4 regions of the Clostridium aromativorans genome follow, and region 3 is predicted to be linked to each of the others. Evidence: riboswitches for the same ligand, from Rfam matches in the RefSeq annotation. Region 3 holds a riboswitch; each other region holds the start of a gene.
The links. A riboswitch is a leader RNA that binds a small molecule or an ion and turns the genes downstream of it on or off. The one in region 3 is predicted to bind cobalamin.
Positions count from the first base shown of each region.

Region 1 (7,770 bases), on a different contig from region 3:
AATAGTTTAAAGAAGAATATCCACTTCCAAAATCATCTAGTGCTACTCTAACTCCCATATTTTTAAGTTCAGTTATCACTCTTAAACTCCAATCAAAGGACTCCATCATGACACTTTCTGTTATTTCTATTTCCAAATATTCAGGTTTTAAGCCTGTTTCTTCTAAAACATTTCTAACTGTATTGATAAAATTATCATTTTTAAGTTGTATTGTAGAAACATTTATGGATATGAAATCATAGGAATACCCCCTGTTTTTCCACAACTTATTTTGTCTGCACGCAGTTTTAAGGACCCACTCGCCTATAGGTACTATAAGTCCTGTCTCTTCTGCAAGGCTTATAAATTCCATAGGCATTATCCAGCCAAACTTAGAACTGTTCCACCTAATTAGGGCCTCAAATCCAACTACCCTTCTAGTTCTCATATCAACTTGGGGTTGATAATACAGTATAAATTCATTATCTTTTATTGCCTTTCTCAACCCTCTTTCCAATTCCGTTTTCCTTAAGATCTCATCATACATATATTTTTCAAATAATATATATGTATTTTTACCTATTAATTTAGCTCTATTTAATGCTATATCAACATTTCTAATCAACTTCGCAGCTTCTCCTCCATCTCTGGGGAAAATCGTTATGCCTATATTAACTGATACCAGGACTTCATTTCCATCAAAACTCCACAGTCCACTAATAGTATCAACTATATGTTGAGCCAAATCTTTTAATTCTATTCCACCATCTATTTTTTGCTTTAAGAGTAAAAATCCATCTCCACCCATCCTTGAAACTATTCCAATGTCCAATTTTTTTAAGGTGTTTCCTATTCTTTTTAACAATTTATCGCCGTATTCGTATCCAAAAATATCATTTATACTTTTAAAATTATTTAATTCAATTTGAAATATTGAAAAACTACTTTGTGAATACATTTTAATTTGCTTTTCAATTTTTTTCATAAAATAATTGAAATTATATAGTTCAGTTAGCCTATCATAATAAGCTATTTTCTCCACCTTTTTATATTTAAACTCCAGTTTAGTTAATACCATAAATTCATTGTAAAAAAAATTGATAATTTTTTTTATATTTTTCTTTGAGACAATAGAATACTTATTATTTATTAATTCAATTTTACTTAACTTTCCTACATAATCACTTTTGTTGCAATCTTCTTTAAAAAATATTGGATTTAAAAAAATTGTTGCAATATGTTTTTTATTTACAATTATAGGTATACCTATATAAATCAAGCCATTTTTATGTTTATAAACACCTATCTTATTTCGCCCATTAATCCGAGAAAGTATACGCTCCTCATATGTCACAAATTCTGGGTTAGGATATAAATGAGACTTAAAGGGGACATTAAACATGTCTCCATTAGTATATTTTACTAAACATGATATTCCTGTTATAGAAAAAAAACTTTCCATTAAATTTTCAAGTTCATTCATGTTTATTATATTCGGTAATCCATCTCCCATATTAACACCAACTTTCATCTATACTACATCTTTTCTTACCTGTAAATCCTATTTCAATAAATACTGCAACTGTGTTATCATATATGCTATATGCAACAATTTAACTAATTTATCCTGTAGAAAGCTTATTTTATTTTAAATACCCCATATCTATTATATGTTTTACAAAAAGTGCATATGATTATTTTGCAAATTATGGATTATCTTTTAATCAAATTTCATATTTTTCAATTTATCCTTAAACAGATCTCCCAATGTAATTTTATCACCAGAATCATTTAAATACTTTTTAAAATTCTCCTTAGGACTATCTACAGCTTCTTTTATACTAAGTGACATTCTATTGGCATCTGCATCTATGTTGAGTATTTTAACCTGTACTTCATCTCCTATATTTAAAACATCCGAAGGTTTTACAATATGATCCTGAGATATCTCAGATATATGTACAAACCCTTCCAATCCATCTTCAATTTCCACAAAAACACCTATATTTATAATTTTAGTTATAGTTCCCTTAACTATGTCATCTATTTTATATCTTTCATTTACTTTATCCCAGGGACTATTTCCCATGGCCTTCATAGAAAGTGAAATTCTATTTCTTTCTCTGTCAGTATCCATTACACAGACTTTAACACGTTCCCCCACTGATACTACTTCCGCAGGGTTTTTTATCCTCTTCCAGGAAAGTTGTGATATATGAACTAATCCCTCTACACCGCCTAAATCAACAAATGCTCCAAACCCCGTAATCCTGCTTACGATTCCCTCTATTTTATCACCTTTATGTATATTGTTCCATAACTGATCCGCTTTTTTTTCAAGTTCTAACTGCTCAACTTCCTTCCTTGACAGCACTATCTTATGCTTGTTTTTATCCAGTTCAATCACCTTTACGGCTAATGTCCTATTTAGAAAATCGTTCAGATTGTCTACATACTTTACTGACAGCTGAGATGCCGGTATAAAAGCTCTAAAGCCATATAATTCTGCCAATACTCCCCCTTTTACCACTTTCTTTACAATTACATCAAAGGCTTCTCCCTTTTTAAACGAATCTTCAACCTTATTCCAATTTCTTATTTCATCAGCCTTTATCTTCGAAAGCAGCAATCCATCTTCTCCATTATTTAAACTCATTATATATACGTATATTTCATCTCCAACTTTTAAAAGTTCTTCCATATTTATATTTTCTTCACTGCATATTTCATTTTTAGGCAGTATTCCATCCACCATATATCCAATACTTATTACAGCCTCTTTATCATTTACGGAAATCACTTTTCCCTTTACTATCTCTCCGTTTTTTACATTTCCCATAGTTGAATCAATTTGATCGATAACTTCATCCATTGAATTTACTTCCTTGTCACACGCCATTAAAATATCTCTCCTTTTCATTTATACTTACAGCCAACAGTTATATTTTATCACAAATAATGGCCCTAAGGTAATAATTTAAATATCCTTATAACTTCTATATCCCAAAATTGGATCTGCACTCTCCACTGCTTTTACAATGGCCTTTTCTACCACCTCAGCAGCTAAGAATCCAGCCACACTCAAATCCGACTTTACCTTTCCAGTAGCCATGGTAAATATAGTATCTCCATCAAACATGGAATGGGCAGGTCTTATTGCTCTTCCATATCCATCCTGGGCCATGGATGCCATCTTGTTCATTTCAGATTTTGTAAAGCTTCCATTGGTTACTACCACACCAATAGTGGTATTCCCACTAAACAGATTTTTTTTCTGGGAATACATTTTCATCATTATATTTTCGGTACCTGCGAAAGATTTTCCGTCCTTTCTCAATGCGCCTGCTATTATATTCCCACTTTTACTATCTATCACATCTCCAAGACAATTCACTGCAACTATCGCGCCAACTTTAAGCTCTCCCACTTGAAGAGCATAAGACCCAAGTCCCCCTTTCATTGCATATTCATCTCCCAGTATTTTACCTACAGTTGCTCCAGCTCCTGCACCTATATTTCCATTTTTACATAAATTAAATTCAGAATTTATACAGGCCTTATATCCCATGGATTTATCAGGTCTTATTTTGCAATCACCTATATCGAGATCAAATAGTACAGCCTCACATACTATAGGTACTTTTGTAACATTTACGTCAAATCCAATATCTCTCTCCTCCAAATACTGCATTACACCACCTGCTGCATCCAATCCAAAAGCACTTCCTCCTGCGAGAACCACTGCATGTATTCTATCTACTAAGTTAACAGGATTTAAAAGATCCGTCTCACGTGTACCTGGAGATCCTCCTCTTACGTCCACTCCAGCAGATGCACCCTTTTCACATATAACTACAGTACATCCTGTAGGTCCCTCTAAATTTTCAGCATTTCCTATTCTTATTTCATCTATACTATTGAATAAAATTTTTTTCATATCTACCTCCACACTATAAAACCCCAAGCCAGCAAAAGCTCAGGGTTAATTTCATATCTCATTTGATTAAAAAATAAACTTATTTATGTCTTATTTTAGTAACAGCAGTAACAACGGATACTGCAATAAGTACAGATAAAATCATTTCAGGTATTCCGTTTGTAAAAGCTACCGCCAATATCCCCTTTTTAGCCGCACTTAAACTTATATTCAATGCCTTTGAATAGGGCCCTAAGTATATAAGATATATCATTCCCAGCACACCTGCAGTGTTTATAAGTGAGCCAGCAGCAGCAGCTATTCCCACAGGCAAAAACCTGTTTTTCATCTTTATAGCCCTAAACACATAATAACTCCCTAATCCTATCAGTATTCTTGGTAGAACCGATACCAATGGATTCATAAACACAAAAGAAACAGGAGTAGGTGTAGTTATAGATTGAATTACACTGAATATACCAAAAATAAGCCCCACCATAGCGCCTACCAATGGTCCTTCCAAAATAGCACCTATTATAACAGGAACATGCATTATAGTAGCTTTCACCGGCGGAATAGGTATAAAACCCAATCCCGTTACACCAAGTACAATAGAAATTGCAGACAGCATGCCAATTACAGTAATCTGCCTAACACTGAGCTTTGACCATCCTTTAACTTGTCTTTCCATAAACCTTCTCCGTTGTTATTCATTACGATATAACACGGAACCTCCTTTATAAAATTTAGTTCAGTTTTTTAATAAATACTGACGACTTTATTTTATCACTTTTAACAAAAAATACAATAAATTAGTTAAAAAAAACACAATGTCTTTTAGTCCCTGTATATTGGGAATCCTTCTTTAAAATATTCTTCAGGATACAATAAATCCATTACCTTTTTTTTACTGCATTTCCCATCTTCCATAAATACATCAGGTATTCCACTCAAATTTACCCTTATGTTTTCCAGCGGAAATATATCACATATATTTTCTATACATTCAGCTGCAGAATTATTCTTCGATTTTTTTACATATTCCAATATATTATTTCCACTTAACCAACCTGATTCTCTGTACTCCTCATCGTAATTTATTACAGTGCATTTCAATTTATTTTTATCATTTCCAGATATAGAGGACATAAAAAAAGTTTTGACCATAATATCATCTAACGGCAGACTATAACCTGCAAAAACTATATGCTTTGCATTTTTCATAAGAAGCCCCATTTCAGTTTTAAGCTCTTCTAGTGTTGGCACACTTCTTTTCTTGGAAAGGCTCTGTATTATGAGAGTCATATCATAGGGGTAAGTTATCTGCCCACAATAGGGACATTCTATGGCTCCTCTCTTATATATTTTCTCTTTTTGCGTAGTATATCTCCAATTTTTCTGCAATGGTTTTAGAATAGATGGGCCAAAAATTTCTGTAGACAATCTATTCCATTTCTTCGCAAAACTAATTATTGATTTTCCACATTCAGGGCAAATTCTGGATCCAAACATACCATGTGGAAACAATATTTTTCCTATTCTTATTATCCTGGAAGGATAATTATAATCATTTATACCTTTGCACTGAGGTTCATCTGTAACATACCATATACCGGATTCATTGCCATCCAATTGAGCAGAAGAAATTTGAGTCCCAAAATCATCATACAGTTGCAATTTTAAACCATCTTTTAGTTTAACTGGATTTTGATTTTTCTCTTTATGGGCATTAAACAGATTCCAAAGAATTATAGGATCCCAATTAAAAGATATTATAGCATAGGAATAAAGGTAAAAACGTCTGGTATCCCTTCTATAGCCTCTGTTCTCAAATTCCTGAGCCTCTTCTATCATAAGTTCTGTAAGTATCTTTGCAAATTGATAATAAGGTTCCATTTTTTCTCTATCCGTATAACCAGGAGTATTTTGTATGCTAAATCTCTCCAATTCTTCAATAATCAAAATAAGACATCTTTTGGCTGCCTGAACTCTTTCCGCTCTCAAAAATTGTGTTTTCCCATGAAGAAAAGCATTAAATCCCATATTATTGTCAATAAGCTGATCGAGCATGGTAAAAAGCTCATGCATATTAAGTTTGTCATTAGTACTTATTATAGCTTCAAGGGCTTTTAAATCATATATCTTTGATATTTTAGTGTCTTTAATTAAATCTTCTACAATTAGTTTTTTAAAAGCATTGGATAATTTTTCATCTTTCCCATTTAAGAAAGAAAAATCCTTTTTACTAATTTTTAAAACAAGCCTCATCAACTCGTTAGTTGCATGAAGTCCTAAACTTTTAGTCGCACCAGCCCCCCAAAGTATAACGGTTTCAGGCCAATATTTTTCAGGCATGATTCATATCCTTCCTTTTTTTTAATTAATCAAGTGATCCTCATGATCATTTTTACAATATTATAACCTAATATTAAAATATTTAAAATACAAAAATGCACTTATTCATTCACAATAAGTGCATTTTTAAAGGGATTAGATATGTTTAAGTTAACACCAACATATATAAAAAGGGACTTCTGAAAGAAGTCCCTAATTACCATATTACAAAGCTCTGTTATTAAAAATAACATCAGCATCACAATTGATAAATCCTTCCCTCCGAAAGATTCTTATGCATACAGGTACAGGCAGGTCTCCTGACTATCGGCTCATCCTTTTTTTTCCTTCCCGGAACAATCCAGTGAAAAATTAAAATTGTCACCTCATACAGTAGCGGGGGCTGTAATGGTATTTCACCATATTCCCTTTTAATTATCATTTAAACCATATACCCTATTATTAAGTTATGCATTCATTATATACCTACCATTTATATACGTCAAGCAACTTTTTTTACACTTTTCCCAATCATATTGAGCAAATGACAGTTACTTTAATCCTTCTTCATAAGCCTGTATCATTTTCTTCACCATCTGTCCTCCGATGGATCCTGCCTCCCTGGATGTAATATCTCCATTATATCCATTTTTTAGACTTACTCCTACTTCTCTAGCTGCTTCCATTTTAAATCTATTGAGACCTTCCTTTGCCTCTGGAATCAAAGATTTATTTCCATTTCTTGCCATAGTGAATTCCTCCTTATTTCATATAGATTTTTTATTGAAGTATTTTATTGATTGTGTATTTAGAGTTTATGTAATTTAACGTTTTATAAACTATTAAATTAATAGCAAATATGAAAAAATCACTGAAATCTTGTTAAAAATTCCAGTGATTTTGGTTTTATTTAAATTATACCTGTTTAATTGCTCCCCTTTTCACTGCCACATTTATTATATTGAATAAGACCGCACCTACTACAGTATTTACAACAGCTGCAGGCAAAACTACACTTAAAAATAATGCTGTAAAGCTAGCTCCAAGTCCTACCGTAAACAAAACTACCGTTAAGAATGTAGTACCGCTTACTATCGTTCCAACTGCTGTAGCCAGTATTATATTTATCTGATTGCTTATTCTATCTCTAAAAGGCTTTATTAAGACAAACATCACATTTATAGTTATGAATTTATCAATTACATTGGCAAATTGCCCTCCTGGAAAAGTTGAAGTTGCTGCTGCTAATATTCCCGCTATAACACCTGAACAAACGCAGGTCTTGTAATCTTTATTAAATATAAGTATTATAAAAAGCATTGCAAGGGATATATCAGGTTTCATACCAAATAAAATTGGAGGCACTATCTGATGCAGTACTGCACCAACTGCAAGTAATATGGAATTTATAATCATTTTTTTTAAGTTCATAATTGATACACTCCTAAAATTATAATTTTAAATACTAAATTCTAAGACAGTGATGTAATCTATATATATTTTTTATATATTCATTTCAAAGCATAACAAACACCACCAAT
Region 1 covers NZ_JAJJPB010000008.1:46,070-53,839, reverse strand. The annotation lists gene LN736_RS08320 (EAL domain-containing protein) at 1-1,510, opposite strand, end outside; gene rpsA (30S ribosomal protein S1) at 1,700-2,878, opposite strand; gene LN736_RS08310 (P1 family peptidase) at 2,957-3,916, opposite strand; gene LN736_RS08305 (ECF transporter S component) at 3,996-4,586, opposite strand; gene LN736_RS08300 (hypothetical protein) at 4,733-6,250, opposite strand; cobalamin riboswitch at 6,523-6,697, opposite strand; gene LN736_RS08295 (alpha/beta-type small acid-soluble spore protein) at 6,781-6,978, opposite strand; gene LN736_RS08290 (tryptophan transporter) at 7,145-7,660, opposite strand.
Region 1: linked by a shared signal. The riboswitch ahead of LN736_RS08300 (hypothetical protein) and the one ahead of LN736_RS01665 (cell wall-binding repeat-containing protein) in region 3 are both predicted to bind cobalamin.

Region 2 (8,267 bases), on a different contig from region 3:
ATAATTGTAACTATTTCTCCAGAATGTATATCAAAACTGATGTCTTTTACAACTATCTTATTTCCATAATTCACTTTTAGATTTTCAACTTTCAATTCCATATCAATACCCTCTCTTTCTCCTAAGCAAATACAGAAAAAAAGGAGCTCCCAGAGCTGACATTATAATTCCCACAGGTATCTCCATAGGTGCAAACATCACTCTCGCAAGGGTGTCACACAGCATGACCATAGCAGCCCCTGTAAAAATAACCGATGGAAGCAAATATCTGTAATCCGAACCAATAAACAGCCTCGTCATATGCGGTACTATAAGTCCTACAAATCCAAGAAGGCCTACAACACTTACTGCACTTCCGGCCAGCAGGGAGGAGATCACGATAAAGACAAACCTGGTTCTTTCTACATTCAATCCAAGACTTGTAGCTACTTCATCCCCCATCATCAATATGTTCAATTTGTTGGGCATCAGTAAAAGTAGAATAATACCCACAGAGGCATAGGGAAATAAGGTATTTACCTGCTTCCATGTAGTTGACGAAAGCCCTCCTACCATAAACCCTATAATTCCCGCCACTTTGTTTGGATAAAATGTCATAAGTGCATTTGTCCCTGCTCCCAACAGAGAAGAGACGGCAACTCCGGCTAATATCAGTCTTGTTGGTGCTACTCCTTCTCTCCAGGCTAAAAAATATATAAAAAGAGTAGCCATCAGTGCACCTGCAAATGCCCCCAAAGGTGCCAGATGATAAAAATCCGGAAAAAGTATGAGAATTATCAGTGTCATAAGTCCTGCTCCGGAGGAAACTCCTATAATATTCGGTCCCGCCAATGGATTTCTCATAACACCCTGCAGTATGGATCCCGACAGTGCAAGGCAGGTTCCAACAAGAGCAGCCACTATGGTTCTGGGCAGTCTGACATTCCATATTATCTGATAATTTACTGTGGATTTTTCAAAGAATACCGCATTCACTATTTCTTTGGGACCTATATTTACGGCTCCATTCCCTACACTTACAAAAAAACTGATAATAGATACAACTATAAAAATCAATAAAATAAATCTTTTTCCAATCCTTTGAGTTGTTATATTGCCCTTAACCATTTTCTATTCTCCTCAGTATTAATTGTTCCAGTCAAAAAGCCTTATATCCTTCATATCAAAACTGCGGGCTTTTTTAATTTGTTTTGTTGAATACATGGGGATAAAGTATCTTTGCCAATCCTTCATAAGCTTCGGCATACCTTGCATTTGGCTTGTACAAATATAAATCTTTAGGAAGAATTATATACCTTTTGTTCTTCACAGCAGAAAGAGAATTCCATGCCGGATTATCCTCCACATCTTCCTTTAGCTTTTCCATTATCTTTTCTTTGTCACTTCCCATAGTCTGTACAAATATAAAATCCGGATTCTCCTGTATTATCTTTTCCATGCTAAATACCTTTGCCTCAGATGAATTTGCCTCTGCATCCGATATGTTCACTGTATGCAGATCTTTAAGCATTTCCCCCAACATTGAATGGGAGTTTCTGACTGTAATATCTTTGGCCGTGGCAAATATTATTAAAACCTTATATTTTTTATCCTTTGGAGTTTCTGTTATTATTTTATCTACATTTTTCTTTACCTCATCAATATGTTCTTTATACAAATCCTCTCTTCCGGTAATTCCACTAAAAAGTCTCAGTGTCATATAATAATCCTTTAAATAGGTATTAGCTAAAGCGATAACTTGAATATTATTTTGTTCCAACACCGGTACCATTGCTGCCTGATTTTTGAACTCGTCAGTTGCTATGACCAAATCCGGCTTCAGTGCCAATATCTTCTCCAAACTTGGAGACCCTGGAGTTCCAACAACCTGGGCAGATTCGGCATTTTTAACAGGCTTTTCTTCAGCTTCTTGAACTCTTCCTATTACTTTTCCACCGCAGCTGTCCCAAATATCAAGATAAGAATTATACAGGCAGACAACTCTTTTGGGATTCTTTTTTATAGTTACTTTTTTCCCTCTGGCATCTGTAAATACTACACTGGTTTTATTAAGTGTCACGCCATATTCAGACGCCGATTTAATTTTTTTCTGTTCCGTATCGACTTGATTGCTGCTGCCATTTTCACTATTAACACTTTTGCCGCATCCGGCAAATACAGATGTAACCATTACAATAACCAATACCAATAAAAATATTTTTGTCTTTTTCATATTCCATTCCTCTCTTCCTATTGACTTTTGATAGCTGGTGTTATCTAGTTTTCCTTGATGCCTTCTTGTCAGAATCTTGCTGCAATCCAAAGCAAAAAACCATAGCCTTTTCTGCTATGGTTATATACAAACAAAATTCATATATAAACAACCACTTCCCTCCGAAGGCTTATTTATCAAAAAATTTACAGGCAGGTCTCCTGGCTCATAGTTCATTTTAATCTCAATACCTTCCCGGAAAAATATTTCCAGTGGCAAATATATATGATTTCATCCCTATTTACAGTAGCGGGGGCTGCAGCGGATTTTTACCGCTTTCCCTATTAATTTTTTAAAACCTGTAACTTTTAACCTTTTTAATTGTAAAAAATCATCTCTTTAAATATCTATTAATATTTTTAATTATAACACATATATCTTTATATTTGCAGTAACAAAAATATCAATTTTACAAGAAAGCCTTTTCTTCAATTCAAGCCACTTCATGCCTGCAATAGGATAAAACTGTAAGAATTAAAAACAACGGAACGGCAGCAGCCGATGCGGTGATCATTACATAGGGCGACCAAAAACTGTAAGATCCCAATGTGAGAAATTTAAGTTCTACAAGGCTAATGCCGAAACTGTTTCCAAGACCTACTCCTCCAGAGGGCAGAATCATCCTCAGCCAGTTCACTGCATTGCTTCCTGAAATAGAGGAAAGTATGAGAGGCAGCAGACAGAACACAATGGCTATTATCATGGAATTCACTGTATTTCTACATTTTGCAGACAGAAACAGTGTAAAGCTGACAGTGGCAAGAAGTGTAAGCAGACCTGCAGCTGCAGTGATCATCTCAAATTGACCTACATTTATAGCAGGAAGGCAGATGGTTTCCACACTTTGAATTGAAGTTTTTAAACTTTCCCACCCAAATACACTGTTTTCAACCAAAAGGAAAATGGAAATACATACCGCAGAGGTTATGCCGCAGATCAGAACAACAGAAATTATCTTGGATACAGCAAGTTTCGTCCTTCCGTATTTGGTACACCTGAGTATATTGTCCGCTCCTGTCTGATATTCTGCAGAAAATATAGGGGCAGTAATAAACGTACATAAAAACACCAGCAAGAAGAGCAAGATGATGAGGTAACTTCCCGCATCGCTGCTGCCAAAACCATAGGTGAATTTGAAGGGCTTATCCACTTTTTCATAGAGGGCAAGAGCTTTTTTCTGGGCTGAAGGCTGAATGGCTCTATTTTTTATTTGCCAGGTGTATTTTTTATAGAAATTTTCTGCCGCTTCCCCGGGAGAAATTTTGCTTAAATCCACAGGTGTCTTGGTCTGTGGATCTGCATATACATTCTCTAACCTGTTTATTATATGTTGAAATGGAAGTATTTTTTTATTAAGGACGTCCTGGGGAATATTATCCTTATAAATACTTCCGTACTTCTTTGCAACCTCCTGGTAATTTTTAACTGCCTTCTGTATTTTATCCGGTGTGATATCCCCTTCAACTGTAGTTTTCTTCATAAGCTGTACGGCTTTTATTCCTGAAACTGTAACATTGTTTCCATTCTCGTTTACATAATTGTAATTGACAAAGGATATGGGAAAATAGGCCAGGGCTCCAGAAATTAAAATGGCCGCTATCAGCAAAATCCAGGTGGAACGGGTTTTCAGAACCCTTTTCAATTCCAAATAAAAAATACTCATGTCAAATCTTCTCCTTTCTTGTTTCCTCTTGTGGAAACAGCCATAGATACAGATCCTCCAGCCGCGGTACGGCCTGTTTTGAATCAGGTATATCCGGGGCATCCGACAAATACCTGATGAAAAGATTTCCATCTTTTTCATTTAATATATTTACAATACGGACAGCTCCTTCATAATAGGGAAGTCGTTCAGGAGGTATTATGCTCTCCCATACTTTGCCTTCAACAGTTTTCACAAGTTCATCCGTAGTTCCCTTTGAAATTATCTTTCCATCTTTCATGATGGCATTGCAGGTGGCAATGTATTCCACATCGGAGACAATATGGGTGGAAATAAGTACAATTCGATCCCTGGAAAATTCAGAAATAAATTTGCGGAATTTCACACGTTCTCCCGGATCAAGACCGCTGGTGGGTTCATCCAGAATCAGCACCTCCGGATCATTCAAAAGAGCCTGTGCAATACCTACACGTCTTTTCATACCTCCGGAGAGCTTGGAGATTTTCTTTTTCCTCACTTCGGCTAGAGTAAGAATCTGAAGCAGTTCATCTATTTTTATTTTTGTATGGTTTTTGGTGAGTCCTTTCAAAGCTGCAACATATTTCAGATAATCCACCACTGTAAATTCAGGGTAAAAACCAAAATCCTGGGGCAGATAACCCAAAATGTCACGATAGGCTTCTTTTAGTACCTCGATTTCAATTCCGTCATATAGTATCTTCCCTGAAGTGGGACCGGTAATGCCTACCATCATTTTTATCAAGCTGGTCTTTCCTGCACCGTTTGCACCGAGAAGTCCCCATACACCAGGTGATACATTCAAGTTCACACAGTCCACAGCAGTTTTGTCCTTATATTGCTTGGTTAAATTACATATCTCAAGTTCTATTTTTATCACCCCTTTGATTTTTTTAGTATTTAACATCTAAACTCTATACTTTGATATTTTAACAAACGCAGATCCTGTTGAATTTCACTATCAACTTATATATCTGAAAGGCAAGAACTGCTGCAAAAAAAACACTTAGCACAACCCATCCGGTTAAAGCTGCCCGATGGTAAGCTTGAGGCACCAATGTGTGAAACAGAAACTGCAGCGATAATATGAGCAGACAGAAAAACTCACAGGCAAACACATTGTACTGACTGCGGTTGCTCCGAAGGATGAAAATGCATCCGCAGCAGGACACCAGAAAAGGCAGCAGCAGATAAAAAATTACTAAAGCAGTGGAAATACTCACTTTGCTAAATGTTACAAGAGAAACAGCCAGCAGGAAAATACCGTCACCCAGACCAATTACAATGAGTCTTGCTGATAATAATCCGGACATTGACATAAATGAAGCTGTCTCCACTTCCTGCATCTTGTATCTATAAGATCTGCACAAAAATGGCAAGCCGGTCATAGTTATGAAAATTGCAAATAGACAGAGCAAATCCGGCAGGTGTCGGGCTGCAATATATTTAAAGTCTTCCTGAAAAATAGTAGTGAGCAGCAGCCACATAAGAATCAATATTGAACCCTGGAAAATCCATATTCTCCTCCCCATAAACGGAATCTGTTGAAATAAAAACTCCACATATCCAATTCTCTCCCTTGACCTGTGCTTTTCATATTCACTATTTGCCAGACTGATGGCTTTCTCAAGCTGTTCACCATGATACACAACAGGTACATTCAGGGCTTTTTTTAAATCCAAGCACAATTTTTTATTCATGATCATTTTCTCCTTTCTTTATCCGAAGGCTAGTATTCCTTATTAGCAAATTCCATCTGAGCCTAAGAATCACTTTATATTTTTTTCAATTTGCTTCAGTGCCGATCTCAATCGGGACTGTACCGTTCGAAGTGGAATGTTTTCTATCTCTGCAATCTCTCTCAAGGATAAATCCTGTGCAAAACGCAGAAGTACAATTTCTCTGTGTTTTTCAGGAAGTTTCTGCACTAAATCTTTCAAGTCCAGATCAGCCTCCACTTTTTCAAATCCCTGCTCCCTGTAGGACAGATCTTCAGTCAGGGATTCTGTTTTCTTTTTTCGCCAGATATCTATACACACATTGGAAGCTACCTTATAGATATAAGCTCTGAATTTTCCATTATGTACGTACTTTTTGAAATAACGGGCCATCTTTAAAAATGTTTCCTGTGCGGCATCCTCTGCTGTCTGGCGATTTGGCGTATGCCAGAGACAGTATCGGAATATGTCCGGATAATAAAGAGCAATCAGCTTATCCATATAAGCCATATCTTCATTTTCAATTTTTTGTAGTAACCTGGTCTCACGAACCATCCTGTATCCTCCTAAACAACCTGCAAAAACCTTTTCTATATTATATAACGTTTATAAACAGCAAAATGATTTAAAAATTATCAATATCAAAAATAAGCCATCACTTTGCCCGACTATTTTCGCTAAAAAGTCGAAAAATATCAGTAAAGGATGACTTAATTGTGACTATACCATTTTATTATGTAAAGGTTTCACTATATAAGAAGACTTAACAACAAGCATGCAATTAAACCCACATTTGATTAATAAACTTTAAACACAAAACTACATTGCATCATCTAAATCATTTAAATCTCTTCCGGTAACATCTTCAGAAGCATAAGAACTAAAAAATGTACTTAAAGAGAAAACAATAAGCATTATAGCAACTGGAAGCCAACTTCCTGAAACTGCTGACACCCAGCTAGCTGCAATTAAAGGACCAAAACCAGTAGCTATAACACCTGCTATTTCTTTAGCAAGAGATACTAAAGTCACTCTATTTTTTGATCCAAATAATTCACTGAGCATTACATTTTCTAAAGCAAATATTCCTTGACAACCAACATTCAAACCAATTACCAGTGCAATAGTCAGTACAACAACATTCTTTGAATTAATCATCATCATCATTGGAATCGCATAAACTGCCATAGCAAATGATAAAATCATATACAGCTTTCTTCTTCCAAACTTATCACCAAGATATCCAACTACAGGAATAGTCATAAAAGATATTAAAGATGAAATAATATTGGCATTAGTTGCAACAGTTTTTTGCATTAAAAGAACAGTGACAATAAAACCTGCTAGATATGTTTGCAAAATACCACTATTGCCAGCTTGTCCAAAACGTAATCCCAAGGCAATTGCAAAACTCTTCTTTCCTTTTCTCTTAACCTTAACTGGTTTACTATTTTTTTCTTTTTCTTCTCTTTCTTTTAAAAGCAGCTTTTTCTTCTCCGCCATAACCGGACTCTCTTTAACAAAAATTCTAATTAAAATTGCTGCAATCATGACAACAAAGGAAGCAAAAAACGGAATTCTCCATCCCCACGTAAGTAAATCGTTTTCGTTAACATTCATTAAAATAATCGACCAAACTAAATTGGCTAATAATGTTCCAGATGAAGTTCCTAAACAAACTAAGCTACCAATTAAACCTCTGTTTTTCACTTTAGAAAACTCAGCAACCATAACACCAGCACCGCTTATTTCTGCTCCAGCACCTAGACCCTGAAAGATTCGTAATACAACTAATCCAATCGGCGCTAATATACCAACTTTTTGATAAGTAGGCAAGAAACCTATCAATGTTGACGCAAGTCCCATAAGAGTTATAGTAACAAAAAGAACAGTTCTACGTCCCATTTTGTCACCAATTCTTCCAAATATATATGCTCCAATCAACCTAGCAACATATCCAGCACCATACGTTCCCATAGACATTATTAAACCCATGGCAGGACTTGAATTGGGGAAAAACACTTCATTAAAAACAATAGCTGCCGCAAGAGAATATAATTGAAAATCCATAAATTCCATCGCAGTTCCAAGCCAACCACTTACAGCAACTTTAACCAATTCTCTCGTTTCAATCTGATAAGTAGCATTATCATTTTTTTCCATTTTTACTACACCTTCCTTGCTATTTATGAAAATTAAACTTTATTTTTTAATACCTATCCCTAATTTCCAAGCTGCCTTAATCTTAACTAGTCACCAAAAGTAAGAATCATTTTTTTAACTTTCTCAGCATGTTCATCAACAAAATCAAACGCTTTTTGAACTTCTTTAAATTTGAACTTATGCGTAATTAACCCGTCAGATTTTAAATTTCCACTTTCCATCAACCTAATAACATTTGCAAATTGATAAGCCTGAAGTCTGCTTCCAACAACAGTCAGTTGTTTTTTAGTAATTGGAAGCTGTTTAATTTGAGCATCATCCTCTGAAAACCCAAGTACGACAATAGTTCCTGCCGGTGAAGTTACATCAAAGCCAAGTTCAAATGTCTTTGTAGTGCCTACAGCATCTATAACTTTATTTACCCCTTCATTGCCTGTCCAATCTTTTACCGCTT
Region 2 covers NZ_JAJJPB010000018.1:47,932-56,198, forward strand. The annotation lists gene LN736_RS13135 (ABC transporter ATP-binding protein) at 1-101, opposite strand, end outside; gene LN736_RS13140 (FecCD family ABC transporter permease) at 103-1,107, opposite strand; gene LN736_RS13145 (ABC transporter substrate-binding protein) at 1,181-2,212, opposite strand; cobalamin riboswitch at 2,386-2,569, opposite strand; gene LN736_RS13150 (ABC transporter permease) at 2,685-3,914, opposite strand; gene LN736_RS13155 (ABC transporter ATP-binding protein) at 3,916-4,803, opposite strand; gene LN736_RS13160 (hypothetical protein) at 4,862-5,632, opposite strand; gene LN736_RS13165 (RNA polymerase sigma factor) at 5,702-6,205, opposite strand; gene LN736_RS13170 (MFS transporter) at 6,470-7,813, opposite strand; gene LN736_RS13175 (zinc-binding alcohol dehydrogenase family protein) at 7,900-8,267, opposite strand, start outside.
Region 2: linked by a shared signal. The riboswitch ahead of LN736_RS13145 (ABC transporter substrate-binding protein) and the one ahead of LN736_RS01665 (cell wall-binding repeat-containing protein) in region 3 are both predicted to bind cobalamin.

Region 3 (8,267 bases):
GGACAATTACCATTCTCTCATAATCCGTAGGGGCAAAAGAATCGGCTTGTGATGAAGTCAGGCTGTTTTCAAAAGAAGTCCAATAACTTGGGGGAACTTCCTCTCCACATCTATATACCACCAATGCTTGCCAATCATCTTGGATCCCATCTTTTAAAATTTTATTCACAGTTGCATCAAGTGTACTTTCCACCTGAGACTTATAATTATAATCTTGAGATACAGAGCTCAATTCGAAAGTGTATTTAAGACTACTTTTTAAATACCTGCTTTCTGAAGAATGAACTCCATTTCCTACATTTAAAGAATAAACTTCCCCCTGCTTATATCCGCCTTCCGGAGCATCTACCTTTACTTTGCTGCTGTCAAGTAATTTTATACTGACATTTACTAAATTTCCTTTACTGTCCGTTACAGTTATGGCATTTTTGGTCTGATCATCAAAACCCACAGGTTGACTAAATTTTATAGTCCATGATCTATTAGAATCAGTTATAGTTTTATCTACAGAAGCCGCTTTCACAAGCAGCGGTTGAACCAATAGTATTGAAGTCACAGCCGTGCTTAAAACGGCATACTTTATCTTTGATCTTAACATTTTACATTTCCCCCCATATACAATTATTTAACAAATATAATCTAATCGTTACATACCATTTTTAACATACTTCCAAATCACAGAATCCCCACTCTTCAACACATATTGTCCACTTCCTATATTGGCCTTTACAAATTGGGACTGTCCTTTTTTCTTCACATAATAACACCATCCGGACATGGGTCCTTCTGCCCTCTCTTTCAGCCCATTTATATCTGAGAAATAAATTGTAGAACCAGTTCCCTTTGTTGTGTAACTTATCTTGACTCCATCAAGAACCTTTTGAGTTACATATCCTACGGTTTGTCCATCTATACCATTCAAATTTTTTTGTAAAACAACTCTATTTCCATGAGCTTCATCAATAATCTCAATAGAAGACTGCTCTACCGACTTTTGAGAACTAGCACCGGGTGCACTGGAATTTTGTGAAGAACCACCTTGAGTTGAAGAAGTCTGTCCAGTTTTGCTGTTTACCTTTGAAGCTCCATCTAAACTGCTGGAAGCAGAATTTTTAGACGATTTGCTGGAGACAGCAGGATTTCCCTTTTCATCTTTAGCACCACTTTGGCTTTTCCCAGCTTGAGCTGTACTATTTGACTTATTTTGGGCTTTCTCTGCACTTGCCTGTTTATTTGAAATAGTGCTGGTATATACGTTCTGAGCCTTGATCGCAAGCGCAAATATAACAGCGCATACCACAACAGCAGATACAATTATTATATACTTTTTCTTTTTATTCTTCATTAATTTCATCTCCCTTTTTAGTATTCATGTAACTTATAATCAATCTCCTATTATAGCGCTGAAGCACCGGTAAAAACCTCTTGTAAAATATAACTGAAAACACAAAAGAGCTGATTCCATGGAGAATATCAAAAGTCAATCCCGAAGCATAAGCAGCTAAAATTGAGCCTAAGTTTATAGGTTTTACGAAAGCCAATATATACTGAATGTTCATAATCCAGTCAAACATAAAGCCAAACAAAAAACACAGAATTGAGAATTTAAAAGTTGAAATTTTTCTGCCGCTCTTCCCCAATATCCCTGAAATGATTCCCACAAGCCCCCAGGAAAACATCTGCCAGGGAGTCCAGGGTCCCTGACCAAAAAATATATTGGATAAAAATGCAGTAGTGCTTCCAATTAAAAATCCCTCATAAGATCCAAATACAAAGCCAGAAATTGCCACTAAAAAAGTAACCGGTTGTATATTTGGAGCAGCAGCAAATACTATTCTGGAAACAGCTGCAAATGCACTTAAAGTAGCTATTATAGCAATTTCCTTAGTACCTGAGTGACTTTTTTCAAAATAGAAATAACTCATAAAAAGTATTGCAAAAACACTCACAGTGCATATAAGTGAAACTCCTGTTTGAAAATTACTTCTAACCGTAAGTGCCATTAGCACTATGATTATAAGAGAAGTAACTACAATAATAAATTTTTTCATATTGAACACCTTTCAATGGCTTCTTCCAGGGTAAATATACTATCATCCTTATCCCTCAACAATTTGTTCATGGAAGTTGTATAAAATATTCCATCTCCCAATACCTGCCTCTTATTTCCGTCTGCCACAATTCTCCCATTGAACATAATCATGTATCTTCTGCAAAAATTACTGGCAAAATCTGTATCATGAGTCACCAAAATAATGGAAGTACCCTTTCTATTGAGATTTTGAAGTAATTTCCCCAATTTGTTTTTAAGTCCACTCTCAAGGCCTCTCGTTGGCTCATCCAGTAGAATCATATCAGGCTGTAATACAAGTATGGAGGCTATGGCTACCCTCTGACGCTGACCGCCGCTTAAATCCCTTGGGTTTTTATCCTTCAGATCATATATTTCAAGTTCTTTTAAAACGCTATTCACTATTTTCTCATCATATATCCCATAATTGTCCATGGTAAATTTAACTTCTTCGTAAACACTGTCCTTTGACAAATAATCATTGGGATTTTGAGATATATATCCTATATGTCTGGCTATCTGCCTTATATCCATTTTCGAAGTATCTTCTCCATAGAGCCTTATGATGCCTTCATGCTCCACAAGTCCCAGAATAGTTTTTAAGAGAGTGCTTTTTCCGGCACCGTTGGCTCCCAATATTGCAATAAATTCACCATTTTCCACAGTAAAATTTATATCTCTCAAAACTTGTTTAGAGCCATATTTACAATTTAATTTGTTTACAGAAATCACTTCTTTGTCATTATTCTGGAATTCAGCAGCAGCAACTTCATTTCCTGATTTTACATTCAATGAGCTGTTTAGAATTTCCACCCGGGCGTCTTTAAAATTTTGCGGCATTTTATTAAAATTCATTTTTTTAAAGAACTTGAGATAATCGGGCATAAACATAAATTGTCTTTTATTACAATTATAATAAAAATCTCTCTTATCTTCAAATAACTCCAAAGTCCCATCATTCATGATAGCTATGGAATCCACAGTATCAAACCACCTGTTCACTCTCTGCTCTATGACTATTATGGTTATTCCGAGTTCTTCATTTATTTTTTTAGTTATATTCAGCATTTCTTCTGCAGAAGAGGGATCCAGCTGTGAAGTTGGTTCATCCAGTATTATACAATCCGGCATATATACAAGGGCAGAGGCCACTGCCACTTTCTGTTTTTCCCCTCCTGACAGGGAAGCAATATCTCTATCAGCAAGATGAAGTATTCCCGAAAATTGAAGTGCCTCATAAACTCTCCTCTTGATCACATCTTCATCCACTCCTATATTCTCCAGTCCAAATGCTACTTCCCTGTGGACTCTATTCATCATAAGCTGTTTTTCAGGATCTTGAAATACCATGGTTACCTTTTCTGCTCTTTCCCTATGGCTCATATCTTTTAAATATTTTCCACCTATTTTTATTTCCCCGCCTATGGTACCGCCATAAAAATTAGGTACTGTACCAACTATTGCCCTGGCAAGAGTCGATTTTCCAGATCCCGATCTTCCTGCTATTAACAGAAAATCATTTTTTTCTAACTGTAAATTTATATTTTTTAAAGACCTCTCTTTTTCCATAGGATAAGTAAAATTCAAATCCTTAATCTCTATATATGCCATACTTTTTCTCCTCGCCGTTCAATATTACAGTTAATGAAATAGCTACTATAAAGGCAAAAATTACAGCTATTCCGATGTTGATGAAATTCACAATGGTTACACCATCGTATATGTTAAATTGCACCCATCCTTTAAACTGTGCTGTTCCATAAAATATAATAAGGGCAGTACTCAAAGCTATTATCTCCCAGTCCCTCGCTTTAAATTTCTGCCTTTCATAGACACTTCTGCTTCCGCTTAAAAATCCTCTGACATAGGCTGCCTCACCTATGTTAAAAGAGCCTTCCATGGAATCCTCAAGAAGTATGGACATCACAGGAATATAACTTGCAGCTTTTTCTCTGGCTTTTTTCTTGTCAAACATCACACCTCTTACCTCATATATTTCCTTTAAATTTCTAAATCTATCCTTCATACTGGGTATGAGCTTGAAACTTATCATGAGCATGAGAGTGGATTTGGGCATTATGGATGAAAAATAGGAAACTGCCCTGTCAGAATCAACCATAAGCTCGAGTATTATAAAAAGATAGATTACCGCCAGAAATTTAAGGGACATCACCAGGGCATATATAAACGCCTCCAGTGTAAATCTTCTATTAAACAGATAAAACAGTGTTGTTCTTCCGGAACTCACAAAGAGTACATTCAGCAAAATTATAAAAAAAGCAATTGGGAAAAAATAGTACAGTGCCGTTTTGAATTTGTGCTTTTCACTGCAAAACACCGCAATAAACAGGATAAAGACATATACAGATGACAGTATCACCGGGTTGTCGTTGGAAAATATTATTACCATCATGGACATGAAAACCACAGAAGCGGTCAGCACGTGGTACTGTTTAAAATCAATGAAATACCTGGATTTTTCTTCATCTTTATAAGTCATGGATATTCACTTCCTTGTCAGCTGTTTAAAGAATGGCCGCAATCCCGAATAACAGCCATTCTTTAAGTATTCCCTAAAATGCTATTTTATTGTCATATGCTATTTGATAGATCACTGATTTTTATCTACAGTATTCATATCTGAATTACCCATATCTTCATAAGTCCAATCATGATAATCAAGTTTTATGATGTCTTTCGCTTTTGGCTTTATGGACTGAATACCTTCACTGGCGAATTCTTCATTTATATATATGAACCAACTGGTACCATGAGACCAATCTGGAGCAGATTCATTTAAATAACTCTGCCCATTAACGGATATAGAATTTATATAACCACTTCCCGCATCTATGTTGTCCACCATAGTTTCCAAATAATCCAATGCAATCTTACTAGTATCTATTTTGAAAATTTGTTTTTTTAAAAGAGTTGCTCCATTATTTTCAGTAAGCTCCAAGGTAAATGTCTCCTTATTTTCACCGTCATTATTAGTGGACTCTCCATTGAAATAACGAACCAGATCGTCCAAAATCACAGCTGGAACTACCGCAGTTCCGCCCAATGCAGTAATAATGGTTTTATCTGACATGTTCTCTTTTAAAAAGTCAGCTGTTTTCGAAGCAACAGTATTGTCAGTCAAAACAACAGGTGCAGATTCTGTAGCTGCAAGAGCTGAGCCGGAAAGCGCATCTGCAAACTCATCCCCATTGGGTCCATTTCCCCTTGCCACATACACATTGCTAAAGTTAAGATCAGATTTAAAATTCTGAAGCACGGCCAGATTTGTATCAAACCTGGTGGCGCCTCCAAGTCTTACAGCATTTGTAAGAGAAGATTCCAGATTGCTGGATATAACCCCAGTGCCGCCTATTATGTACGTTTTTTCTATATTTCTGTTTTTCAAGTAATTTTTCACTACCTGAGGAAGAACATCGCTCTGTGACAGCAATATGGGCATTCCCTTTTTAGCAGCTATTGAAGCTATCGAAAGGCTGTCAGCATAGCCGTTTCCAGATGCAACTACAATATTGCTGACATTTTCCAATTCTTCTGCTATTTTCACAGAGGTCTCATATCTATCTTGTCCACCTAATCTTTTCACAGCGCTGACACCAATATCTTTTAGCTGTGATTCCACATTATCAGATAAAGAGCCTGTCCCCCCAATCACAAATGCCCTATCCACTTTGAGCCTTTTAAGCTCTTTTATAGTTTCATCACTTAGCGAGTCCTGTCTTGAAAGTATTATAGGAGCATTATATTTTTTTGCAAGAGGTGCTGCACAGAGTGCATCTGCATAGCCATATCCCTGAGCTATAACAGCAGTAGCCGCACCATATTTCCATCCCTCCTGACTTATTTTTAGAGACGTTTCTATTCTGTCCTCTCCCCAAAGCCTGTTTTCATTTGCAGTTGTACTCATATTGCCGGCACTGCTTGAATCCGCATATACATTTCCAGTAAATCCGGATAAAGCAATGCCAATTACAAACAAAAGCATGACAATCTTGCCGATAATTTTTTTCATACCTTCCATATCATAATCCCTCCCCTAAATCAAGTGATTCTTAGGTTCAGGTGGAGTTTGCTAATAATGAATACTTTTTCTCCACCTGAACCTTACAAGAACTTATCCAGCCGCGTAGCAGTGCTTATCTCCCACTTTAAGAAGTTGGAAGTATTAGCAATGGTAGCGTTCGGATAAAAGATCAAATCAATTCCAATAATAAAAGGACCCCTAAGGATCCCACTATTTACATTCAATTATAGCTGCTTATATATATTTTGACACTAAAAAACAATTTAATAAAATGCATCATGTTTCCCTCCGAAAAAATCAACAAAATGTCAGGCAGGCTTCCTGGCTCAGACTCATCTTACTCCCTTATCTTCCCAGATATATTACCAGTGATACAAACAAGGTTTCATCCTCCATACAGTAGCGGTGGGACTGCAGTATTTTCTATACTTTTCCTTTTAAATATTTAAAACATCACCTAACATCAAATATTAAATTTTACAAATCATCTGTTGCTCTTACCGTTAAGTATAAGATATAAATTTTATTCAGTCAATATATTCAGTTAAATAGAAGTCGTAAAAGAGAAATGGATTACACTTTATTTTAATAACCGCAATTAAATCTATTTTCAAATTCACTTATCAGTTCATCTCTAAATTTCGGATGCGCAATTTTTATAAGCTCTCTAGCTCTTTCCTTTAACGATTTACCTCTAAGCTGTGCAATTCCATATTCTGTCACTACATAATGCACATCATTTCTTGAAGTAGTAATTGCTGATCCCTTGCTTAAGAAAGGCACTATCCTTGATACCGTACCTTTTTTTGCAGTAGATGGTATAGCTATAATTGATTTACCATCCTTAGCCATACTAGCTCCTCTCATGAAATCAATTTGTCCTCCAACTCCACTTATCTGCTTTAATCCCACACTTTCAGCAGTTATTTGTCCCATCAGATCCATTTCCACACAGGAATTTATGCACACCATTTTATAATTTTTCATAATAACCATGGGCTCATTCACATAATCCACAGAGTCGGATTCAACCATGGCATTGTCATTTACAAAATCATATAATTTCTTAGTACCCATCAGAAAAGTCACAACTAGCTTTCCTGGATGGAGAGTCTTTTTCTTGTTTGTTATTACTCCAGACTCAACTAAATCCACAATCCCATCAGATATCATCTCAGAATGTATTCCCAGATCTTTTTTATCTTTTAGAAATGAAAGTACAGCATCGGGAATAGCTCCTATTCCAAGCTGAAGGGTTGACCCATCTTCTATTAAAGAAGCACAATATTTCCCTATTTTCTTTTCTACATCTCCTATTTTAGAAGGTGCCATTTCAACCACAGGATGTGTATTTTCAACTATACACTCTATATCAGAAATATGTATGAAACAATCTCCAAGAACTCTTGGCATATTTTCATTGACTTCTGCAATAACAATTTTAGCGCATTCTGTTGCTGGCTTTATAAAATCATTGGAAATTCCAAAACTACAGAAGCCGTGATTATCCGGTTTACTTACCTGTATCAACGATACATCTAAAGGGATATATCCTTCCTTAAAAAGCCTTGGCATTTCATGAAAAAAGCATGGAACATAGTCTGCTCTTCCCGAATTGACAGCATTTCTTACACCTTTACTTACAAACAACGAATTATAATGAATATATTCCTCAGTACCTTCTTGTGCGTACTTACCTTCAGATCTAGGCAGCATACTGTACAAATTTAAATTCTTGTATTTCTCTTTGTTCTTTACCAAAGCATCAAGAAGCACTAAAGGCTCTGCACATCCAGTTCCAAAAACTACATTATCACCTGATTTGATTTTAGATACAGCTTCATCTGCACTTACCAATTTACTCTTATATAAATTTTCCAATTTTGTAGAGATCATTTTAAAACCACCTTTCAAAAAATTTTATAAAATTAGGGATAAGTAAATTTCCACTCAATCCCAGGGATCTCTTGATCTACTCTGCACAATAAAAAAGAGAATCCAAAAGGATCTTCTTTCATATTTTAAATAAACCTGAATGTTAAAAATATCACTTACTACTGGATATTAAATTTTTATAAATTATTTATTGCCTTACTTTTAAGTATAAGATATAAATTTTATTCAGTCAATAGATATTCAAGCATAGATTTTTAT
Region 3 covers NZ_JAJJPB010000001.1:346,945-355,211, forward strand. The annotation lists gene LN736_RS01640 (prenyltransferase/squalene oxidase repeat-containing protein) at 1-598, opposite strand, end outside; gene LN736_RS01645 (DUF4430 domain-containing protein) at 647-1,345, opposite strand; gene LN736_RS01650 (ECF transporter S component) at 1,335-2,051, opposite strand; gene LN736_RS01655 (ABC transporter ATP-binding protein) at 2,048-3,682, opposite strand; gene LN736_RS01660 (energy-coupling factor transporter transmembrane component T) at 3,663-4,571, opposite strand; gene LN736_RS01665 (cell wall-binding repeat-containing protein) at 4,683-6,110, opposite strand; cobalamin riboswitch at 6,408-6,589, opposite strand; gene LN736_RS01670 (acetyl-CoA hydrolase/transferase family protein) at 6,699-8,009, opposite strand.

Region 4 (8,267 bases), on a different contig from region 3:
ATCAAGTATGACAATTTTTGACGGCAGATGAAATCTACCAAAATTGGACTTTGATATTTGAACTTTGAACTTCTTATATATCCTGAACCTGAAAATCGCATGATTTAGAAGTTATTATTTTTTAAGAGAATACTCAATTATTTTGTCTAACAATTGTGTAAAAGACATATTTACAGCATTAGCACTTTTAGGAAAGAGGCTATTTTTTGTCATACCCGGAAGAGTATTTAATTCAAGTACATATGGTGTATTGTCTTTTACTATCATATCCACTCTTACATAACCGGTGCATTTCAAAACCTTCCAGCATTTGAGGCATATTTTTTCTATTTCATTTTGAAGGGATTTTTCCAGCTCTACTATTATTTCTTCTGACCCGCCATCCGCATATTTGGAAGTGTAATCAAAAAAATTAGCCTTGGGTCTTATGGAGATAAGTGGAAGTACCTTACCGTTTAATATACAACAGGTTACCTCGTCACCTTTTATATATTTTTCGATTATAATTTCCCGGTCATAATCAAGAGCTAGCTTTACGGCATCTTCTACATGCTTTTTTTCGGTTACTATACTTGTAGCTACGCTTGAACCACCGCAATTGGGCTTTACAACTACAGGATATCCCATATCATCTAAGTATTTATAGTCTATTTCATCTATTGAATTGATACACAACCATTTTGCAGTATTAATTCCTGTAGCCTTAAATATTTTTTTGCTTATATCCTTATCCATGCATATTCCGCTTGTTAAAGGACCACAGCCTGAATATGGTATATCCATGGTTTCAAATACAGATTGAATTATTCCGTCTTCACCAAATTTCCCGTGAAGTGCGATAAATGCAAAATCTATATCTTTTACTTTTTCAAAAGCATCACTTTTTTTATCTATAACGATAGGTTTTACCTCGTATTTATTTTTATCCAGATAGTTTATTATCTCTTTGCCTGAGTTTAATGAAACTTCCCTTTCTGAAGATATACCGCCCATTATAACCCCTATTTTCATATCAATTCCTCCACATTTATTATTTTACCTACTATTGAATTTTGATATTATTGTTCTCAATAATTATTTTATACATTTACCTTGTAAAATAAAGAACCACATTTGGTCTATTTTGCTTAAGCTGTGGTTTCATATAGGACACTACCCTTTATTTATATGCACAATTGTGTAAAATATATATAGGTGAGGTGAAATCTATTATGTTCTCTGATATGAAAATAAGGGATAATAAATTTGTATATATACAATTAAAAGATTATATTAAAAGTATGATATTGAAGGGATTACTTAGGGCAGATGAAAAACTTCCCTCTTCCAGAGAAATGGCTTCAATGTTAAATATAAGCAGAAATACGGTGATGTATGCTTATGAATTTTTACAGGATGAGGGCTTTGTTTATATAAAAAGAGGAAAGGGCACTTTTGTTTCAGACGTAAAGGTAAATACCCAGGGAAAATGGAATATAGATTGGGAAGATGAAATAAATGAATATGGAAGGCTGTCGGAAAAATTAGATATAATCAAACATGAAACAAAATGGAAAAGTGGAATGATATCTTTTAAAAGCATAGCTCCTGATGAAAATCTTTTTAATATAGAGGAATTTAAAAAATCCTTTTTAAACCGCATGTCCATAGAAGGAAAAAAAATACTGAACTATGGATATGCTCAGGGTTATAAGTTTCTCATAGAATATCTTCTCAAGTATATGGAGAACAAAGGTGTTAATACAAGTGGAAAAGATATAATTATAACAAATGGTTTTACTGAGGGATTTGATCTGGTGCTGTCTTGTCTTACAAACAGGGGAGATAATATATTGTGTGAAAACCCCACTCATAATACGGCTATTAAGATTATGAAATTACATGGACTCAATATAAAAGGGGTCCAAATTGGTAAAGAAGGTGTAGATCTAAATGAGTTAAAAGAAAAATTAAAGGAAGGAAAATTTAAAATTTCCTATTTTATACCTTCTTATCACAATCCTACAGGCATTGTAATGTCTCCCGAAAATAGAGCAAAGTTGTATAATATACTTAAAGGTTATAATATACCTATAATTGAAGATGGTTTTAATGAGGAATTGAGATATTCAGGTGCCCATGTGCTTCCGATAGCTGCTATTGCAGGGAAGGGTAACAGTGTCATATACGTAGGAAGTTTTTCAAAAGTCTTGTTTCCAGGAATAAGGATAGGGTGGATATTGTCAGATAAGGTACTTACGGGATATTTGGAGAGTGTCAAGCGGGCAAGAAATATACATACTTCTTCTCTGGATCAAGCAATTTTTTATGACTATTTGCAAAGTGGAGATTTTAATAAATACATCAAAAAAGCTAGAAGAATATACAGGGAGAAATATGAATTTGCATTGAAATGTGCAAAGAATTATATACCCAATAGGGAAATACTTGGTGAAGGAGGAATGCATATTTTTATAAAACTAAAGGATATAAATTCCAGGCAACTTTTAGAAAAATGCTGCGAGAGGAATGTTATATTCACTCCTGGAGATATATTTTATGTAGATGACAAGGGACAGGACACTTTGAGACTTGGTTTTTCAAGGGTGAGCAGAGAAGATATAAAAAAAGGTTTTAGCATAATTGGAGAAGAAGCTAAAAAGTTAGGAGGTATATGATGAGAAAATTATCGGATAAAACGCTTTACAGTGGAAACTGGATTAAATTGGAGGAAATAACTTATGAGGGAAAGAAACATGAACAGCTGAAGTGGGAAAGTATAGAGAGAACCAATACTACAAACACAGTTGTAATAATAAGTAAAATGGTTCCATCCAATAGATATATACTTATAAAACAGTATAGACCTACTATAGATAATTATGTTATTGGATTCCCGGCTGGACTTGTGGAAAGTGGAAGTTTACCTGAAAATGCATTGAGAGAGTTAAAAGAGGAAACGGGGTATACAGGAAATGTAAAATCTGTAGGGATTTCTCTGTATTCCAATGCAGCACTGTTGACGGACAAAGTAAGAGTAGTAAAAGTTGAGATAGATGAGAATTTAGAGGAAAATAAGAAACCAAAACAGAATTTAGAAGCAGCAGAAGATATAGAAGTAATTGCCCTGAAAAAAGAAGAGATAAAAAAATTTTTTTTAAAAGAGCAGGCTAGGGGAATTGCTGTGGCCATGGGTCCATGGTATGCTTTTTTTGGAATGGAGAATATATAATCAAAATTGAATTGGGAGTTTGTTTGAAATATAATCACAATTATGATATATTTTTAACATGGACATATTATAATTTGAAATTGCAGGTGTAATTTATGGAAGATTGGCTTTTAAAAAAAGATGATTATATTCCACCAGAAGATAAAGATAAATTTATAGACAAAAGTATTTTTTCTATATTACATCTATTATCTCTTATTAAAAGAAATAATAGAAATGAAAATAATCTCTTATACAATTTAAATCCCATAGTGAAATTGTCTTTTACTATTTTAAATATAATATTTTTATCTTTGTCCAAAAGTTTTCACTATGTATTTTTAATGGATGTATATTTTCTGTTGTTATTAAGCCTTTTGAATATAAAAGAAATAAAGAGAATACTGATTTTAAGTACAGCTGTTCCGCTGTTCACTGCTGTAATGCTCATGCCTTCCATGGTTATGGGCAATACAAAAAACAGCATTTTGCTTATACTAAAGGTAGTTGGAACTATAATTTCCATAAATACTCTATCCTATACTACCAGTTGGCATGATATAATAAAAGCACTGAAAAAGTTTTTTGTGCCTGATATTTTTATCCTAGTATTTGATATAACCTTGAGATATATTTACATTTTAGGAGAATTTGCTCTAGATATGTTTTATTCTCTTAAACTGAGATCGGTTGGAAAGAACAGCAACAAATATTCTTCCATTTCAAAACTCATGGGAGGTTTGTTTTTAAAGTCCAAGGAAATGGGAGATGAAATGTATTATGCCATGGAATGTAGAGGATTTACAGGAGAATATATATCTCATGTGAAGTTCAAGTTTAAGTTTGTTGATTTCCTATATTCAATAGTAAATATTTTTATAATAGGCATGTATTTTTACATAGCTAGGATGAGGTTAGGATGATAGAATTTAAGGATGTATCTTTTAAATATAAAGATGAAGAGGTGCTCAAGAGTATAAATGTTAAAATAGAACAGGGAGATTCAATAGCACTTATAGGTGCCAATGGCAGTGGAAAGTCAACTTTCTTAAAGTTATTGAATGGGATGATATTTCCTATGAGTGGAAGTTACTATTTTAATAATATACAGATATCTAGGAGTAAATTGGAGGATAGTAGTTTTTCTAAAAAGTTTCACAAAAAAATGGGATTTGTATTTCAAAACTCTGATGCGCAGCTTTTCTGTTCCAATGTATATGAAGAAGTGGCCTTTGGCCCAAGACAAATGGGAATGGACGAGGCTGAAGTAGAAAGAAGAGTGGAAGATTGTTTAAAACTCTTGAATGTAAAAAATTTACAAGACAAAGAGCCATATAACATAAGTGGAGGGGAAAAAAAGAGGGTGGCCATAGCTGCTGTACTTGCTCTTAACCCGGAAGTGCTGGTTTTAGACGAGCCTATGAGTGGCATAGATCCGAAGGGTAAAAAGTTTTTAAATAATTTGTTTATAGAGTTAAATAAGGCAGGAAAGACCATAATATGTTCTACACATGATTTTGAATATGTAAAGGGGCTTTTTAAACGTGTACTGGTATTTTCAGAAGATCATCATATAATAAGAGATGATGTTTATAATAAGGTAATTGAGGATAATGATTTTTTGATAAAATATAATATCAAGTAATCAGTTGACATGGAAAGTGGAATATAATAAACTTAAAACTATAATATAAAATAGATTCTAGGTGCCTTATATATAGGTGAAAAGGGAATGCGGTTAGAATCCGTAACAGCCCCCGCTACTGTATTTGATTATGAATTTTGACTTTTAACTTTAAAAGTAAGAGCTCAAAATAAATATGGATCATAAGCCAGGAGACCTGCCTAGTAGTTGTTTTTGCTTTCGGAGGGAAAGAACTTTTAGTATGTTTAATCTTTCAGTGTAAGCTGAATTTTTATGTTAAAAGCGATGAGCTCTAGAACTCATCGCTTTTTATTTAAATATATATTTTAATAAAAATAAATTTTTATTTTATTTAACAGGTTTAGAGGAGTGGTTATGATGGCGAAAATTATGATCCAGGGAACGGGTTCTTCTGTGGGTAAAAGTATAATTGTCTCTGCTCTTTGTAGGATATTTAAACAGGATGGATATTCAGTATGTCCATTCAAATCTCAAAATATGTCGTTAAATTCCTATATAACTCTGGATGGCAAAGAGATGGGGCGTGCCCAGGTGCTTCAGGCTTATGCTGCAGGACTGCAGCCTGAGGCTTATATGAATCCAATATTGTTGAAACCAACTTCGGATAAAAAATGTCAGATAATAGTAAATGGCAGGGTATATGGTAACAGCACTGCCATGGAATATCACAACATGAAGCTGGAATTTAGGGACATGCTTAGAAATCATTTTAAAAAAATGGAAGAAAGTTTTGAAATAATAGTGATGGAGGGCGCAGGAAGTCCTGCAGAAATAAACTTAAGAGATAGAGATATCGTGAATATGGGCATGGCTGAGATAGTGGATGCACCGGTGATTTTAGCCGGTGATATAGACAAAGGAGGAGTATTTGCCTCTCTTGCAGGGACTATGCTGCTTTTTGATGAAGAGGAAAAGAAAAGAGTTAAAGGTACAATAATAAATAAATTTAGAGGGGATATAGATATACTAAAACCCGGTCTTAATATGTTGGAAGATATTATTAAAGTTCCCTGCATAGGAGTTATACCATATTTTAATCTGGCACTGGAAGATGAAGATGGAGCTGTGGAATTTAACAGGAAGGTTACAGCACCTATAGATATAGCTGTAATAAAATTGCCCCATATTTCTAATTTCACAGATTTGGATGCACTGAAAAGTGAAGAGGATGTTTCAGTGAGATTCATAACTTCTGTAGAAGAATTTGGGAACCCTGATTTACTTATAATTCCGGGCAGCAAAAATACTATAGAAGATTTGATAAAAATTAGAAAGTGTGGACTTGAAGCCTGTATTAAAAAATACAGTGAAAGCGGAATTGTAATAGGGGTTTGTGGAGGCTATCAAATACTTGGAAAGACCATAAGCGATCCATATAAAACAGAAACTGATATGGGAGAAGTAGAGGGAATGGATCTTCTGGATATAGAAACTGTATTTGAAAAAGAAAAAGTAACCACAAGGATAAAGGCCATAAGCAATATTGATTTCCCTTTTATAAAAGGAAATGGATCCTTAGAAAGAAGAAAATTGGATGTCTATGGATATGAAATTCATATGGGCATATGCAAATATGGTGAAAATGCAAAGCCGCTGTTTAGATTTACGGAGAAAAATGGAGAAAAAGTCAATATAGAAGATGGAGCTGTAAACACAAGACAAAATGTATTTGGAACTTATATACACGGCGTTTTTGATGCCATTGATTTCAGAGAATATATTTTAAATAAAATAAGACAAAATAAAGGCTTGAGTTATAAAAAGTCCAAAGTATATGAAGATCTTAGGGAAGGCGAGATAGAAAAACTTGCTGGTATAGTGAGAAAAAATCTTGACATAGATAAGATATATGCCATTATGAGTGTAAATAGATAATGGATACAAAGCTTGTACAGTTACTTACAGTAATATTAGAATGGGGGGATTGATTTGTCTATTTCCCTTATAAGTATAAATATGATAGATCTTTTTGCAGCAGTTATAGTGGATTGGATATTTGGGGATCCACATTGGTTTCCGCATCCCGTTATATATATAGGGAAACTTATATCCTATTTAGAAAAAAGAGGAAGAAAATTTTGCAGGAAAAATGGTACTTTAAAAGCTTTTGGGGGTTTGATAGTTTTAGTAGTGGGAGCTGTAAGCTTTTTGGTTCCATTTGCTGTGCTTATGCTTCTTGGAAAGCATATGGTTTTATATCATATAGTAAATGTATTTATTATGTGGACAACTATTTCCGCCAAATGTCTAGCTGTGGAAGCTAAAAAGGTATATTATTCATTGAAGGAAGAGAATATTGAGGATGCAAGATTAAAGCTTTCCTATATAGTGGGTAGGGATACATCTAACTTAAACAGTGAGGAGATAATAAGGGCAGATGTGGAAACGGTGGCAGAAAACACTTCCGATGGAGTTATAGCCCCGCTTATATATGCAGCCGTACTGGGAGCACCTTTTGCTATGCTCTATAAAGGTATAAATACTATGGATTCAATGCTTGGTTATATGAATGAAAAGTATAGGTATATAGGATTTTTTCCCGCTAAGATAGATGATCTATTCAACTTTATACCTGCAAGAATTACGGGATTGCTGATGTGCATATCATCTTTTATGATAAATGGCAGCCCAATGAAAGCTTTAAAGATTATGATAAGGGATAGAAAAAATCACAAGAGTCCAAATTGTGCTTATCCGGAAGCCGCCGCAGCAGGTGCCCTGGGAGTTCAGCTTGGCGGTACGAATGTTTATTTTGGTGAAATAGTGTATAAGCCTACTATAGGAGATAAGCTTACAACATTGAATTTTGAACACATAAAGCATTGTATAGATCTCATGTATTTTACAGAAATATTCATGGTGATTTTAATTGGAATAATACTGATTGTGCTGAATTTGAGCTATATTTAAAGATCAAGATTGGGATTAGGATGTGTTTATATGGAACATGGTGGAGATATATATACAGAAGGACTTTTGAAGGGAAAGGAGCTTTTGGATTTCAGCTCAAATATAAATCCTTTAGGCGTACCGGACAGTTTTAGAAAAAATATAGGTGAAGCACTGGAAAGTGTGGAAAAATATCCAGATGCTGAGTACAGAAAATTAAAGTGTAATATAAAGAGGTATTTGAAATTTTCAAAGAATTATTTTGGAAATTCTAGATATGATGGAGAAAATGTCATTGATGATAGAGATATAGTCTTGGGAAATGGGGCTGCTGAAATAATAGATCTGGCCATAAGCTGCTTTAAAAGTATATGTATAGTAGTGCCTTCTTTTATAGAGTATGAGAAAGACGCACTGAAATGGAAGTGCAGTATAAGCTATTCCAATTTGACAGAGAATATGGATTATGATTATCAGGATATTAAATCAAAGATTAAAGATGCGGAGGCTCTGATCTTGGGA
Region 4 covers NZ_JAJJPB010000010.1:45,092-53,358, forward strand. The annotation lists gene LN736_RS09355 (D-alanine--D-alanine ligase) at 115-1,011, opposite strand; gene pdxR (MocR-like pyridoxine biosynthesis transcription factor PdxR) at 1,212-2,657, shown strand; gene LN736_RS09365 (NUDIX domain-containing protein) at 2,657-3,211, shown strand; gene LN736_RS09370 (energy-coupling factor transporter transmembrane component T) at 3,307-4,113, shown strand; gene LN736_RS09375 (energy-coupling factor ABC transporter ATP-binding protein) at 4,110-4,835, shown strand; cobalamin riboswitch at 4,878-5,053, shown strand; gene LN736_RS09380 (cobyric acid synthase) at 5,214-6,731, shown strand; gene cbiB (adenosylcobinamide-phosphate synthase CbiB) at 6,813-7,766, shown strand; gene LN736_RS09390 (pyridoxal phosphate-dependent aminotransferase) at 7,797-8,267, shown strand, end outside.
Region 4: linked by a shared signal. The riboswitch ahead of LN736_RS09380 (cobyric acid synthase) and the one ahead of LN736_RS01665 (cell wall-binding repeat-containing protein) in region 3 are both predicted to bind cobalamin.